4 regions of the Staphylococcus sp. IVB6214 genome follow, and region 4 is predicted to be linked to each of the others. Evidence: riboswitches for the same ligand, from Rfam matches in the RefSeq annotation. Region 4 holds a riboswitch; each other region holds the start of a gene.

What was found. A riboswitch is a leader RNA that binds a small molecule or an ion and turns the genes downstream of it on or off. The one in region 4 is predicted to bind thiamine pyrophosphate.
Region 1: linked by a shared signal. The riboswitch ahead of thiD (bifunctional hydroxymethylpyrimidine kinase/phosphomethylpyrimidine kinase) and the one ahead of MUA51_RS03375 (ECF transporter S component) in region 4 are both predicted to bind thiamine pyrophosphate.
Region 2: linked by a shared signal. The riboswitch ahead of thiO (glycine oxidase ThiO) and the one ahead of MUA51_RS03375 (ECF transporter S component) in region 4 are both predicted to bind thiamine pyrophosphate.
Region 3: linked by a shared signal. The riboswitch ahead of MUA51_RS01935 (thiamine phosphate synthase) and the one ahead of MUA51_RS03375 (ECF transporter S component) in region 4 are both predicted to bind thiamine pyrophosphate.

The regions. Positions count from the first base shown of each region.
Region 1 covers NZ_CP094723.1:1,656,328-1,660,127, reverse strand. The annotation lists gene murA (UDP-N-acetylglucosamine 1-carboxyvinyltransferase) at 1-190, shown strand, start outside; gene fabZ (3-hydroxyacyl-ACP dehydratase FabZ) at 378-818, shown strand; gene MUA51_RS08165 (YwpF-like family protein) at 848-1,282, opposite strand; gene MUA51_RS08160 (single-stranded DNA-binding protein) at 1,472-1,825, shown strand; TPP riboswitch at 2,095-2,195, shown strand; gene thiD (bifunctional hydroxymethylpyrimidine kinase/phosphomethylpyrimidine kinase) at 2,273-3,079, shown strand; gene thiM (hydroxyethylthiazole kinase) at 3,079-3,800, shown strand, end outside.
Region 2 covers NZ_CP094723.1:2,143,995-2,147,794, reverse strand. The annotation lists gene MUA51_RS10570 (L-cystine transporter) at 1-1,054, opposite strand, end outside; gene thiO (glycine oxidase ThiO) at 1,137-2,234, opposite strand; TPP riboswitch at 2,337-2,439, opposite strand; gene MUA51_RS10560 (DNA-binding protein) at 2,482-3,081, opposite strand; gene MUA51_RS10555 (hypothetical protein) at 3,192-3,800, opposite strand, start outside.
Region 3 covers NZ_CP094723.1:399,117-402,916, forward strand. The annotation lists gene MUA51_RS01920 (inorganic phosphate transporter) at 1-103, shown strand, start outside; gene MUA51_RS01925 (LysM peptidoglycan-binding domain-containing protein) at 166-1,038, opposite strand; gene MUA51_RS01930 (Bax inhibitor-1/YccA family protein) at 1,265-1,900, shown strand; TPP riboswitch at 1,960-2,069, shown strand; gene MUA51_RS01935 (thiamine phosphate synthase) at 2,155-2,745, shown strand; gene thiS (sulfur carrier protein ThiS) at 2,747-2,950, shown strand; gene MUA51_RS01945 (thiazole synthase) at 2,952-3,719, shown strand; partial or broken gene MUA51_RS01950 (ThiF family adenylyltransferase) at 3,719-3,800, shown strand, end outside.
Region 4 covers NZ_CP094723.1:701,014-704,813, reverse strand. The annotation lists gene auxA (lipoteichoic acid stability factor AuxA) at 1-1,021, opposite strand, end outside; gene graF (glycopeptide resistance-associated protein GraF) at 1,258-1,389, shown strand; TPP riboswitch at 1,470-1,569, shown strand; gene MUA51_RS03375 (ECF transporter S component) at 1,711-2,286, shown strand; gene MUA51_RS03370 (ABC transporter ATP-binding protein) at 2,301-3,707, shown strand; gene MUA51_RS03365 (energy-coupling factor transporter transmembrane component T family protein) at 3,700-3,800, shown strand, end outside.

The DNA.
Region 1 (3,800 bases), 960 kb from region 4:
TAAAAGTCAATTACAAGGAGCTCAAGTAAAAGCAACAGACTTACGTGCAGCAGCAGCGTTAATATTAGCAGGTCTTGTCGCTGAAGGTGAAACGACAGTTACAGAGTTAAAGCATCTTGATCGTGGTTATGTAGATTTCCACGGCAAGTTAAAAGCACTCGGCGCAGACATCGAACGTATCAATGATTAAAAAGTTTTATTTTGCGATTGTGAACCAGTCCACTAGCATGAAATTAATCGTGTTTGTGATTGTCAGTGTCGTACTATTTTATGTCGGTCTTATGATTGGTTTATGGATGAATCATGACCATATTTTCAAAGTGTTGAATCCTAACTTTTTTAGGTATTTTAGCGAGACTTTAGGAGGATCATAGTAGATGGAAACTATTTTTGATTATAATGAAATTAAAAAAATTATTCCGCATCGTCAGCCATTTTTGTTGATTGACAAGATTGTAGAATACGAAGAAGGTCAGCGTTGTGTCGGCATTAAACAAGTATCAGGCAATGAGCCCTTTTTTCAAGGACATTTTCCTGATTATGCTGTGATGCCAGGTGTATTAATTACAGAAGCCCTTGCACAAACAGGTGCGGTTGCGATGTTGAACAGTGAAGAAAACAGAGGGAAAATCGCACTATTCGCAGGAATTGATAAATGTCGTTTTAAAAGACAAGTTGTTCCCGGGGATACATTGAGATTAGAGGTTGAAATCACAAAAATAAAGGGACCTATCGGTAAAGGGACAGCCAAAGCAACGGTAGATGGTCAACTTGCATGTAGCTGTGAACTTACATTTGCCTTACAGTCACCAGAATAAAACAAGAACGCCAGGAGTATAGAACATACTTACTGGCGTTCATCTTTAAGGCGAGGTTTTGATTGCATTTTTCGATTGAAAGCTTTGATCAGCGCTTCTCCTTCTAATCCTTCATCAACAAGTTGTTCTAATAAGCTCTCCGCATACACTTGACGCAATGTATAAATGTGACATTCAAAAATAACGGAAATTTTATCTTTGAGTTGTGTAATGTGCTTAATCGTTGCATCAAAGAGTGCAGGATCGTTAGATGGACGTGTAATGACCACACGAATGTTGAGAAGTTGATTATCTTCCATATAGGCTGTCATCTGTTCTTTGTGAATATCTGAAATGACAATTTCAAGTAGCCATCCTGTTCCACGATCTTCTTTATTAATAATGACCCCATCAATCAGTTCGTACTCAGTTACACTGCTGTTATCAGATACAATTTGAAAGCGTACGGCTTTGAATGTCTTCATGTTGCCACCATCCCCTTATTTTTTTAAATTTTACGTTTTTTGAATTTATCACCTTTATTATAACTCAAATAATCAACGAGTTCGTTATGAGATTGAAAATGTTTAAATATTACGCATCTTATATGACTGATATTTGATAGAACTCAAATTGCATTTTGAAGTACTTCTATACTATCATACTTTCAGGAGGTGATAAGTATTAATCAAATTAAAGCAATCGGCACTGTCTCAAAAGCACCTAAGTACTATGAAAAACCAGGAAGTTATTTTGTGACCTTTTTTCTTGCGGTAGAACGCAATTACAAAGGGAAGGATAACCATCCCATCTTTGATTACTTAAATTGTAAAGCATTTGGCCCTGTTGCGATACAAATTGATCAAGAAGTGAATCAAGGAGATCTACTATCTATTGAAGGTTATCTTACAACACGTCGTTATCAATTTAACGATGAAAAACGTTTTTCAACAGAAATTGTCGTTGAATCTGTTGAAATATTAGAAGTCCCACCCCTTATCGAATCCAACGACCACACACTTGTTTAGCTATTTAGTACCCACCCATACCCTAACAAAATGTATCCACCACATACTCTCTATTTATATACTACTTTCTTTCATTAATTCCCTAACCTTAATGACTTTTGTCAGTTTTTAAATCGTACGTTTTCTTAATATTTCATAGGCGGGTTGCACAATGCGGAAGGCGTGGACCCGTCTTATACATACTATAACCTGTCATTCATTACAGTGTCGTCAGGGTATTCATTTGAAAAAAGACATTGAGTTTGCTAAATTTAAGTAAATTGAACATTGATGACTACTAGGGGCGCAAACTCGCTGAGATGAATGAAAATTCAAACCCTTTGAACCTGATTTGGATGATGCCAACGTAGGGAAGTAGATAATGATGTATCAAGGTGAGAAAGCATCATCTTAGTTACCTCTATGTAGTCTATATGTATATTAGTGAGACATGGAGGTAATCAAATGATTCAGAAACCTAAAATTGCATTAACTATTGCAGGGACAGATCCATCTGGGGGAGCAGGTGCAATGGCAGACTTAAAGTCTTTTCATGCATGCGGTGTTTATGGAATGAGTGCTATCACGAGTATCGTGGCACAAAATTCTCTAGGTGTGCAACACATTCATAACCTTGAACCTGCATGGTTAGAAGAACAACTCGCAAGTGTATTTAACGATGAACCACCACATGCCCTGAAGACAGGGATGATTCCAACACCTGACATGATGATGATTATTGAACGTTATTTAAAGAACTTTGACATACCATATGTTATTGATCCTGTCATGGTTGCTAAAAGTGGTGATTCATTGATGGCAGAGCAAGTTCGAAAGCAATTAAAAACAACATTGCTACCATACGCAGATGTTGCAACGCCAAATATTCCAGAAGCTGAAGAGATTACAGGCTTTCAATTGGATACAATGGAAAAGATTCATCGAGCAGGTGAATTCTTTATTAAAGAGATAGGATCTAAAGGCGTTGTCATTAAAGGGGGTCATTTGGCAGGTGATGCAACAGATCATCTTTTTACAAGAGAGGGACACTTTGTTTTTGAAGGTGAACGTTATCCAACTGAACATACACATGGTACAGGTTGTACATTCTCAGCAGTTATTACTGCAGAGTTGGCGAAAGGACGATCTGTTTATGATGCAGTTGCAAAGGCAAAAGCGTTTATTGCTTTAGCGATTAAACATACTCCAGAAATAGGACAGGGCAGAGGTCCGGTTAATCACTTTGCTTATCAATCACAGAAGGGATGGGACTAATGAGCGATTATTTAACCGAAGTACGCAAAGAAAGTCCACTAGTTATATGTTATACCAATGATGTTGTTAAAAACTTTACTGCAAATGGCCTACTTAGTCTAGGTGCGAGTCCAGCTATGAGTGAAGCACCTGAAGAAGCGGCAGACTTTTTTAAAGTTGCACAAGCGTTACTCATCAATATCGGTACACTAACACAACAAAGCGGTGAAGATATGTTGCGCATTGCTAAAGAAGCAAACCGCCAAGGCGTACCAATTGTTTTCGATCCCGTGGCAGTCGGTGCTTCTCAATTCAGAAGAAACTTTTGCAAACGCTTTTTAGAAGAAATTCAAGTGACAGTCATAAAAGGAAATGCTTCTGAAATTTTAGCACTTGTGGATGAAACAGCCACGATGAAAGGGACAGACAGTACGCTTGATCAACTGCCTGTTGAAGCGGCAAAACAAGCACATCATCAATATGATGCAGCTATCGTAATGACTGGTGAAACAGATGTGATCGTACAAGACGATCGAGCAATCGCTTTAGGCAATGGGACGCCGTTATTAGCAAAAGTCACTGGGACAGGTTGTTTACTAGGTGCTGTTGTCGCAAGTTTTTTATTGAAAGATACACAGCCTTCATTGGAGAAGTTAGCTGAAGCGGTATCATACTATACCATTTCAGCAGAACGCGCAGAAGTAAAAGCAGGTGCTGATTTGCCAGGGACTTTTTCAGTCGC
Region 2 (3,800 bases), 750 kb from region 4:
CAGGGTAGATACCCGCACAACCATTTTGACCGATAGACAGACCGAAAGAGCCTGAGAAGTTGGCGATGGCTTGTGGGACACCTAAACGATTCGTTTGCGTTCGAATGTTAAGTGGCAATGCACCTGCGCTTGAACGTGATGTGAAGGCGAACATCATTACTTCTGTCGTCTTTTTCACGTATTGGATTGGGTTGACACCTAGTACTAATAAGATTAATAAATGGATGATATACATTGTGAGCAATGCTGCATAAGATGCGATGACAAATTTGCCAAGTGTCCAAATCGCTGCAAAGTCACTTGTCGCTAATGTGTTTAACATAATGGCTAAGATACCATAAGGTGTTAAGCGCAATACGAATGTCACAACAGCCATAATCAATGAATATACTGCATCAATACCACGTTTTAATACATGGCCATTTTCAGGTTGTTTGCGTGCAACGCGCAAATAAGCAAAGCCTAAAAATGCTGCAAAGATAACGACAGCAATTGTTGATGTCGCACGTGCCCCTGTAAAGTCTAAGAATGGGTTCGCAGGGAGTAGTTCTAGAATTTGTGCTGGCAATGTTGTTGCTGTTAAATCTTTCGCTGTTTGTGTAATTTCTGAACTACGTGCGTTTTCGGCTTGACCGAGATCAATCGTTGATGCATCGAGACCGAATAGCATCGCATAAGCGATACCAACGATGGCTGAGATGGCAACGGTACCGATTAAAAACATGAAAATGTAGCCGCCCATTTTGGCGAACTTCTCACCGAGATCAATCTTCGTAAATGCCGCAATAATTGAAATGAAAACGAGCGGAATGACGATCATTTTCAAGAGGGAGATATAGCCATTCCCAATGATACCGATCCATTCTGTTGTTTGTGTTGTAATTTTGCTATCTGCACCGTAAAGGAGCTGTACAATGATTCCCAGTATGATACCAAGGCCAAGTGCCACAAAGACACGTGTAGGGAATTTGACGTGTTTCTTCGCCATGACCCATAGGCCGATAAGGAACCCAGCAAAAATTAATAGGTTAAGTATAATTAGAAATATAGACATTTAGATGCTTCCTTTAATTCCGACTTGTATTATAAGAATAAGTGCAAGTCTCCTTAAAATCAACCCCTACATACAAATTTTCTTATTTTATAGGCGAAAAAGGTCTTAATTGCTGGGCTGCATTAGATTTTCCATCAACTAATTGCGCCATAAGTTGACCGACAATGGGAGAGAGTAGAATGCCGTTTCGATAATGTCCGGTTGAGACATATAGATTGTTATGAAGAGCGCCCATAATCGGAACACCGTCTGGCGTAATCGGTCGAATACCAGTCCAAGTCTTAATGACACGATGTTCTCGCAGATTAGGTATCATAGCTTGACTTTCGGCATCTAACCATTGAAGATTTTCAGCTTTATTTTGTGTGCTCCAATTATCGAGTTCTGATGTAGCACCGATGAGAAAGCGATTGGGTTTCTTTGGGACGATATAACAACCATTCATATTGAAAATGGTTTCTTTCAGTTGTGAATAAGATGATTCGATTAACTTTACATCGCCTTTGACAGGGTGTGTCGGAAGATTGATCCCGAGTTGATGCAACAATGTACCACTCCAAGCACCAGCAGCAATGACTAATTCGTCTGCATAGAATGTTCCTTTAGAAGTGGTTACTTGATAATGCGATGCATGTTGCGCAATCTGTAACACTTCTGTCTGCAAGTGAAGGTCAATATGCGAAAGTTTTGAGACGGATTGTAGTAATGCCTGTGTATATAAGTTAGCATTGATTTGGCCGTCGTCATGTATTTTGAATGCTGCACAAGCTTCGACGTCACAGTGGGGGAAGCGTGCGCGTAATTGATTGTGTGATAACTCATAAATTTCATGGTCTTGCTGCGAGAGAAATTCAAATTGCTTTTTAACTGCTGGGACATGTTGTGCGGTAGTTGCTACCTTAATCAGTCCATATGTTTGCAGTTCAATATCGATATGTGTTTCCTTTAAGAGTTGTTGTGCAGTATCCTGCATCATTGCACGGCTTGCCATTGCAAGATGATATAAAGGTGTATCTTCAAAAAACTCATTCTGTGCGCCTAACATTCCACCTGCCGCATAAGATGCATTCATGCGGGGTGTTGAGCGATCGATGATATGTATGCGACGACCTCGTGCGTTGAGTTGACGTGCAATGGATAATCCCATCACGCCACCACCAATAATAATCGTTTGTAACATAAAAAAACCTCCTGCATGTGAGGGTGCAGGAAGTTGACATGTATGATTGAAATTGAGTCATCTGTGATGCATGCTTTAACGCTGCATGGCTATCATGAAGCACATGACATGTAATTGCTTCCCTTCGATGGCATTAACCATATCAGGTTCAAAGAGTTAAGAGTCCGTCTTTCTCAGCTCACTTCGAGCACCCCTAGCATGTTATTTAATTGTAAAACAAGTCATTTACTCAAATAAAAGTTGTGTTTTAACCGCCGAATAATCGTTGGAGAAAACCTTTTTTCTCATTGCGTTCAATTGTGTGTGCTAATGCTTTTTGTCCTTCTATTTGTGATTCAATATGTTTTTGTGTTGTGCTGAGTTGTTCAGTTTGTTGTTTTTGTGCTTCAGTGAGTGATTCCATAGATGCACTGTTCGATTTAAGCTGTGCTTCTAACTTGTTATGTAACTCAGTCAATGCCTCTTGTTGTTTGTGAACTTGCGTCACCATTTGTCCAAGTATTTGACGCTCTTCACGCATTTGATTGATTTCGTTGTGTAATTCTTTGAATAGATTAGAAAGTTGTTGGTCAGCAGGAAGTTGTTGTGTATCTTCCTTCACAATCACTTGTAAAAAGTCTTTTTCTTTTTCGAGTTCTTCAAATGCGAGTTCGTAACTGTTTGTTTGTCCAACACGTTCTGCGATTTCTTGAAAGAGTTCGATATCTTCTTCTTTAAAATCTGTCGCTTCACGTCCACGATATTCCGTTTTATCTAAGTGATAACCACGTTCTTCGAGATGCTGAACAATTTTTCGGACTTGCTTTTCGCTTAAGCCAGATTTTTGTGCGAATTCTTTTGTTAGCATATAATCGGATCCTTTCTCCTACAATTTAGACAGCTGTCAGTGTTCGTTCAGTGAGCCGTCAGTCTTACCTCTACTTCATTGTAGCGACTTTACGGATTGATTTCAAGGGCTTATGCATTCGGTTCTTTACGCAAATCCATCTTGACGAGTAACGGATAAATAACTTTGCGTGGCAGTCTATTCGCAAAGACATATTTGAGAATATAACAAGACTTGATACTTGCACCGTAGATGTCTTTCGTTAAAGGAATGTTCGCCTTAATATATAAGTCTAATGGTACAGGCTTTCCGTTTCGGTCGAGTGAAGGTTGTATATATGAAATCTTTGTCTGCTTTTCAAAGCCTTGTTGTGTTAAGAAACGTCTGCGAAATGCAATATCGTCTGCCGTTTTAGAATCGACATCCGGTGACTCGAACGTTGACTCGAACATAAAGAAGTTGACATCACGACCATGTAATTGTTGTGCCAGTGCATTGATGTGGACTTCAGTTTGATGGAGTGTCTCTTCAAGATAAGCTTCATGATGTGTGCCTTGTTCGGCAAGTAAGTAGATAATGAATCCTGCATTTGTCGTTGCTTCATAATGCGCAGTTGCAAAGCTGACAACACGGTCATCTTCAATGCCGACTAAAAAAACATAATCGTTTTTCGTCTTTTCTGTCTTGAGTGATTGGACGAAAACCGACTCGTCTTCAGTGACAAGTGCATCTAATCTCCC
Region 3 (3,800 bases), 300 kb from region 4:
TTGGAATACTGCAAAACGTATGATCGTAACATGGTTTATTACATTACCAATATCTGCTTTACTTGCAGCGTTAATTTATATTGTTTTAAATTTATTTTTCTAATACAAAAGGATTGCGTACACAAAGCGTGTACGCAATCCTTTTTGCTTTAGTTATGAGTTGTATTAATGAATATAGTTGTAGCTACTTGTTAATGAACCTGGAATTGTACGGTATCCTACTTGTCCTGGTGAAGTATTGTAGTTCATCTCTGATACTAAAATACTACCGTCTGGGTTGACACGTTCAACATATGCAACATGCCCCATAGGACCTTCTGTCGTCTGCATAATGGCACCTACTTGTGGCGCATTGTTGACAGTGTATCCGTCAGAAGATGCAGCACTTGCCCAGTTGCTTGCGTTCCACCAATATGTACTAATCGGTTGACCTGTTTCAGAACGACGATTGAATACATGCCATGTACATTGTCCCCAAGTGTAAAGATTACTTTGGTTCACAGAGGGTGTTTGTGTTTGTGTACTTGTTTGTACTGTTTGAACACCATTACCTCCTGCAGCAGCTGTATTGACATTTGATGTTGATACAGCGCCAGATTGTCCTGGAATTTGTAATGTCTGATTAGGGTGGATAAGATAACTGCTCATCCCATTAGCGTTCATTAAGTCTTGAACGGTAACGCCGTATTGTGCTGCGATGATATCTAATGATTCACCTGCAACCACTTTGTGACCGTTGCCTGAAGTTTGAGTCGTCGTTACATTGTATGATGTTGTATTTTGTGTTTGAGCATTAGACTGTGCTGTCTCATTGCTCGCACTACCACCAATTGTCAATGTTTGACCAGGGAAAATCATGTTGTTAGAAAGACCATTTGCTTGTTTAATGGCATCTACTGTTGTGCCGTATTGTTCGGCAACTGTCCATAAAGAGTCACCTGACTGTACGGCGTGTTGTGTTGATGCTTGTGCATCTTGATGAGTAAGCACTGCGGCAGCCCCAGAAGTCACTGTCAGTGCGAATGCGAATTTTTTCAAAGTGTTGCCTCCTTATGTATTAAAACTTTATCGTTGATTGTTTCGAAATGTTATCTTTTACATAATATCAAAGATTATTTTAAATTTGTGGAATGTTACGAATCTGTAATGAATTTAACATGTTGTACTCAATGTGATTTAGGGTAAAGTACTGTGAGATGTGACATACGTATGTTAAAGTAAATGTTACAATCAACAAGAAAGATGAAATATAAAGGAGATTTTTATGAGTTCAAGTACAGAACAACAGTCATCAGACTATAAACGATATGGACAAGTATGGTTATTCTTTATGTATTATTGGTTAATATTTGGTATTTCGGTATATTTTGGTCAGTATTTACCAGCGGAATGGCGTCAACCAATGTCTATCGGGTTAGCGATGCTCATTCTTATTACGATGGTCGTGCAACGTGCGCGTTTTAGTGGTCCAATCATTTCACATATTTACACTATCGTTGCAGGATTATTATCTTATGCAACATTCATGTATTCATTTGCAAATCTAGGTGCACACACCTTTTTCATGATTGTGTTATTAGCAATTACAGGGTTTGTCGTGTTTGGTGTCGTTGGCTTTTTTGTTATTCGTGACGCATCAAGTATGGGGAAATATTTATTTGTGACACTTATCGCGCTAATCTGTATGAGTATTGTTGGCTGGTTTGTTCATATCCCTATGCTTTATACAGTTATTTCAGTTGTTGGGTTAGGTCTGTTCTTACTTTACACGTTATATGATTTTAACCGATTGAAGCGGGGTGCCTTTGCGCCAAGAGAGATGGGGTTTAATTTATTTCTAAACTTATTCCGCATCATTCGCCACGCATTAAACTTAGCCCAAAAAGTAAAAAGATCATAAAGATTTGATTCGATGGTCAGTTTTTAATATGATGATACTAGAGAACAATTAAATGGTTAAATATCCACTGGAAGTGCCATATGAACCGTTGGCTGAGATTGAAACGTATTTCAAAATTCCTGAACCTGATCCAGTTAGTACTGGCGTAGGAAAGTGGTTTTGCTTACGTATAAAATGTGAAGCTACTTTTCTGCAGTGTGTAGAAGAGTAGCTTTTTATTTTTATCTCAAGTGGTGTTTGGAAAGGGGGGTTACATGATTATTGCAGTGACACCTTATGAATTGTTAACTGAGCAACATATTCAACGTCTGAATTTGATAGAGCCACATATTGACGGTGTCCTTTTGCGAACACCGATGAGACAACAGCGTCTCATTGAATGGCTCCATGTTCTGTTGCGAGAAGGATTCCCTAAGTCAAAGGTCATTATACATACAGACATTACATTAGCAAAGGATATGGGAATTCAACGTTTACATTTCAGAGAAGGTGATGAACAGGCGTTTGACTTGAAATCCACACACCCTTCATACAGTGTAAGCATGTCTGTGCATTGTGTTGAATCAATTATCAAGGCACACAATCATCGATTAGATTTCGGTCTATTTGGACATATTTTCCCTTCAGCATCAAAAGAGGGAACACCACCGCGTACAAGTACAGAGGTGTGTGCAGCGTTATCAGAGCATTTACCGCTCATTGCGATTGGGGGTATTGATCAGAACACTGTCATGCGTGTTGACCCAAAGTTCATCGGTATTGCATGTATTCGCAGTGTCTTTGATACACCGATAAAAGTATTTGATGAGATGGTACAAAAATGGAGAATGAATAAGGAGGAATGACATGATTGAGATACAAGTAAATGGGGAGCGTCAGCAATTTCAGTCAGATACAACGATTCAAGATGTATTGAATCATTTTGGAATTGAAGCAAAACGAATGGCGGTTGAGCATAATGAAACAGTTGTGAAGCGTTCAGAATGGGCATCTACCTATTTGCGCCCTGATGATCGATTAGAGTTATTAGAATTTGTAGGAGGCGGATAATATGTTTAACATTGGAGATTTAACATTTCATTCAAGATTATTTTTGGGAACAGGAAAGTTTGATAATGAGCAAGTTCAAAGTGCAGCGATTGCAGCATCTGAAACAGAAGTATTAACATTTGCCGTACGACGCATGCACTTATACGATCGTGATTTACCGAATCCACTTGCGAATGTAGATTTAGAACAGTTTGTAACTTTCCCAAATACAGCAGGAGCCAAAACTGCGGAAGAAGCAGTACGTATTGCTGAATTGGCACATGAAGCAGGTGTGTGCGATATGATCAAAGTAGAAGTAATCGGTGATGATGACACACTATTACCTGATCCTTTTGAAACGTATAAAGCATGTGAAATCTTATTGGAAAAGGGATACACTGTGTGTCCTTACATTTCGGATGATGTTGTTTTAGCGCAGCGTTTAGAAGCACTCGGAGTTCATGCAATTATGCCACTTGCGTCACCCATTGGTACAGGAAGAGGCATTAGTAATCCGCTAAATTTACGTTATATTATTGAAAAAAGTAAAGTACCAGTAATTGTTGATGCAGGTATCGGCTCAGCAAAAGATTGTGCTGAAGCAATGGAGCTCGGTGCAGATGCAATTTTGCTGAACTCTGCAGTTTCACGTGCAAAAGATCCTGTCAAAATGGCCGAAGCGATGAAGAAGGGTATCGAAGCAGGGCGTTTAAGTTATGAAGCAGGACGTATTCCAATCAAATATAATGCCGTACAATCCAGTCCATCAGAAGGACTTGGCTTTTTGTAATGGAACGCTATGATAGACAGATAAAATATGCACATTTTGGTCAGCAAGGGCAACAAAAACTTCGAAACCTTCGCGTGATTG
Region 4 (3,800 bases):
CAGAAGCGAACAATGCATTACGATTGTTAAATTCTAGTAGTATGAAGAACAATAGAATGACACCACATGCTATATTCACATGTGCACGTTTAAACCATTTTGGACGTTTGCGTAAAAATGATGGAATATCATCTTCTTCTAACTTCGCCCAACCAAACCAGTTTTCTTTGATGTAATCACGTTTTTTACGTAACTTTTCAATATTAATACTGCGTCGTGTACGATGTGTAATATCCTGTGTCAATTCAGATGTACGGTTCTGTATATCCTTAAACTGCACTTTAGATTGGTCGCTGTATTGATACTTTTTACTTCTTAAATACTGACTAGCAGCTTCATCCAATTGTTCATGAAAAACAGGTAATGAACGACGTAAAAATAAGAAGTTCCAGATTGCCATCTGACCGAGTAACCACAACACTACGAAAAATGTATTGATACTCAATACATCGATCGGTGCTACTTCACGTGCTTCAAGTCTTGAATATAAGGCTAATTGTGTAAATAAATAACTCATTCCATATCCAAAAATTAGCCATAGATAATGTTGTTTACGATGTAACGGATTCAGTTCATCTTTAAACGTAATATAACCAATATGCATTAAAAATGGAATAACAAAAATAAACGCCAAAATTCCGTATACTTGTGACATAAAAATCAGTGTAAGCACAAAGAAAATGATACCGATTAATAAAAAGAACATCGAGATATCATAGTCAAATCGTGTTGTGTTGGTTAATACACGTGCAATCACAATCAGCAGAACGCCGAATGCTAAAATGATAAGTCCACTAATGAGTGGGAAGTCTCCGATGTACTTACTCATCACACGGATAATCTCATTAAAAAACGCCATGATAAAATCCCATACATTGTGGATTTGTGGCACATGGTGTTTGCCTGATTTGAGTTGTTCAATGAGCGGAATATTGATAAAAATAACGATACTCAACAATATCGCAACCGCACCTATAATATAGGAATAGATCACTTCGGTGTACTTGTTAAAAAAGGACATCCTCTCACCTCACAATTATTATATATGAACAATTGTCTTATGTCTTGATAATTGATTAATTTCAGTCTCTAGTATGAAAGATTTAACACCCAAAGACAATACATTCCATCATATGTGTTATGTTTAGCCCTTTCCAATATTTTATATCATCTTTATAAATATTTTTCCAAATGATGTTTAAGAAAATATAGAATGGATATAGAAGAGTAACAACATAAATGAAGGAGTGTTTTATGATGTCAGAAAAAGATCTAAAACAAGCTGCAGAGCAAGCAAAAGAAAAAGAAGAAACATTAAAAGATAAAGCGCAAGAAGCAAAAGATGGTATCGATAAAACAAAAGACGATATCCAAAGCACTTTAGATTAATCAGCAAAATCATGTCAAGAGGCGATTCGTCTCTTGACTTTTTAATGTAAGACATGTACATTGTGTATATCAATTAAATACGCACGCACTAGGGGTGTGAGAACTGAGATGAGGAATATCCTCAAACCCTTTGTACCTGATCTAGGTGATACTAGCGGAGGAAAGTGTACGACGTTTCGTTTATACGTAATATTTGCGGCAATAAATAGCACGCTTATTTTGAGTTGCTTACATAATATAAACATTAGCGCTTTGTTCATATATCGACGCACATCCCTATTTCCAGGATGTGCGTCTTTTATTATTAGGAGGTTCTTTACCATGAAAAAAGGCTTAACATTGTCAGACATACTTGTGACAGTTTTAGTTTCTGTCATCTTCGGTGTGGTGTATAACATTTGGTGGGTTGTTACAAAGACTATCCAACCACTCGGTTTACAAATCGATCAACTTTTATACGGCATGTGGTTTGCAGCAGCGGTTGTTGCATATCTCATCATTCCTAAAATGGGGATTGCTTTACTTGCTGAATTTGCAGCGGGTGCAGGTGAGACAATTATGATGGGACGTTTCGATATTCCAACGATTATCTATGCACTTTTACAAGGACTTGCGTGTGAACTCGTATTCGCCTTATTCCGTTATCGTTCTCGTGCATTTATGGTCGCTGTTTTAGCAGGTCTTGCTGCTGCACTTATCAGCTTACCAATCGATTGGTACTATGGTTACTTAGGCGAAGTCGCACAGTGGAATCTGATCTTGTATATCGTTTTCCGCATGATCAGTGGTGCTGTTCTAGCGGGTGCCTTCCCATATTATCTCGTCAAAGCACTCGATCAGACCGGTGTCACGAAATTATTCAGACCTGCGTCAAAAGACGATTATGATTCACTATAAGGAGAGAACTGACATTGCTTAAAGCAAAAAATTTACGCTTAAAGTATCCAAGTACTGACCATAAAATATTTGATGGTCTTGATATTGAAATAAAGGATAAAGAAAAAGTACTTTTACTCGGACCATCAGGGTCTGGTAAAAGTACACTGTTAAACGTCTTAAGTGGCATCGTCCCTGATCTCATTGATCTTCCAATGAAATATGATGACTTAGAAGTTGCGCATCATGCCGGTGTCATCTTTCAAGATCCTGATTCACAGTTCTGTATGCCTCAAGTGAATGAAGAACTCGCATTTATATTAGAAAATCAACAAGTACCACAAGACGAGATGGATCGTCGCATTCAAGATGCACTTAGCAAAGTTCAGCTCGATGTAAATCCTAAACAAGCAATCAACAAACTAAGCGGTGGAATGAAACAAAAATTAGCAATTGCAGGTACCTTACTCATGGAAGCTGATACGTTATTTTTAGATGAACCTACCGCGATGCTCGACATTGAAGCAACGCAGAATTTGTGGGACTTACTCAAAGATTTATGGACAGATCAAACGGCACTCATTGTCGAACATAAAGTAGCACATGTATGGGATTATGTTGACCGTGTTGTTCTTATGAATCATGAAGGTCAAATCATACAACAAGGATCTCCAGATATGATATTAGCCAATTATGAAGAGACATTGACAGAATATGGCGTTTGGCACCCGAATGCATGGGCGTCCGCTCCACTTCCAAAACAAGCACATGATATGTCATCACAAAAATTTCTTTTTACTTATCGAGAAGGTGCCATACAGAGAGGTCGACGTACACTTTACCAAGTGCCTGATCTAACAATAGCACCAGGGCAATGGATAACGATTACAGGAAAAAATGGTGCTGGCAAAACTACATTGTTTGAGTCGATGATGCAACTCATCCCCTACCAAGGAACAATGCAATGGAATAATCAAAAACTCAAAAAGGTACGTGATGCTGCGAGTTATATGTACTTGGTATATCAAAATCCTGAACTACAATTTATTCAAAATAGCGTATACGATGAAATCTTTGTGAACTACGACTATATGGATTCACAATGTGCTGGTGAACAAACGACAGCTATGTTGGAGTTGCTCGATCTAGCACATGTATCTAAACAACACCCTTTTGAACTTTCGATGGGTCAGAAAAGACGTTTAAGTGTTGCGACGGCATTAAGTACGAATGCTGATGTCATTTTACTTGATGAACCAACATTCGGCTTAGACAGCCATAATACATTTAAACTTATTACGTTATTCCAAGAACGCATTGCAAAAGGGCAAACGATTGTCATGATTACCCATGATTCTCACATTATTGAACGCTATCCATCACGTCATTTTGAAGTTTTAGACGGTGTATTGTACGAAGTGGAGGTGCCAACAAATGATTGAATCGTGGAAAACACGTCGAACGTTTATGGATCAAGTGAATATCGTGACGAAGCTCTTTCTAGCAGTCGCACTCTTCTTCTTTATCATCTTCAT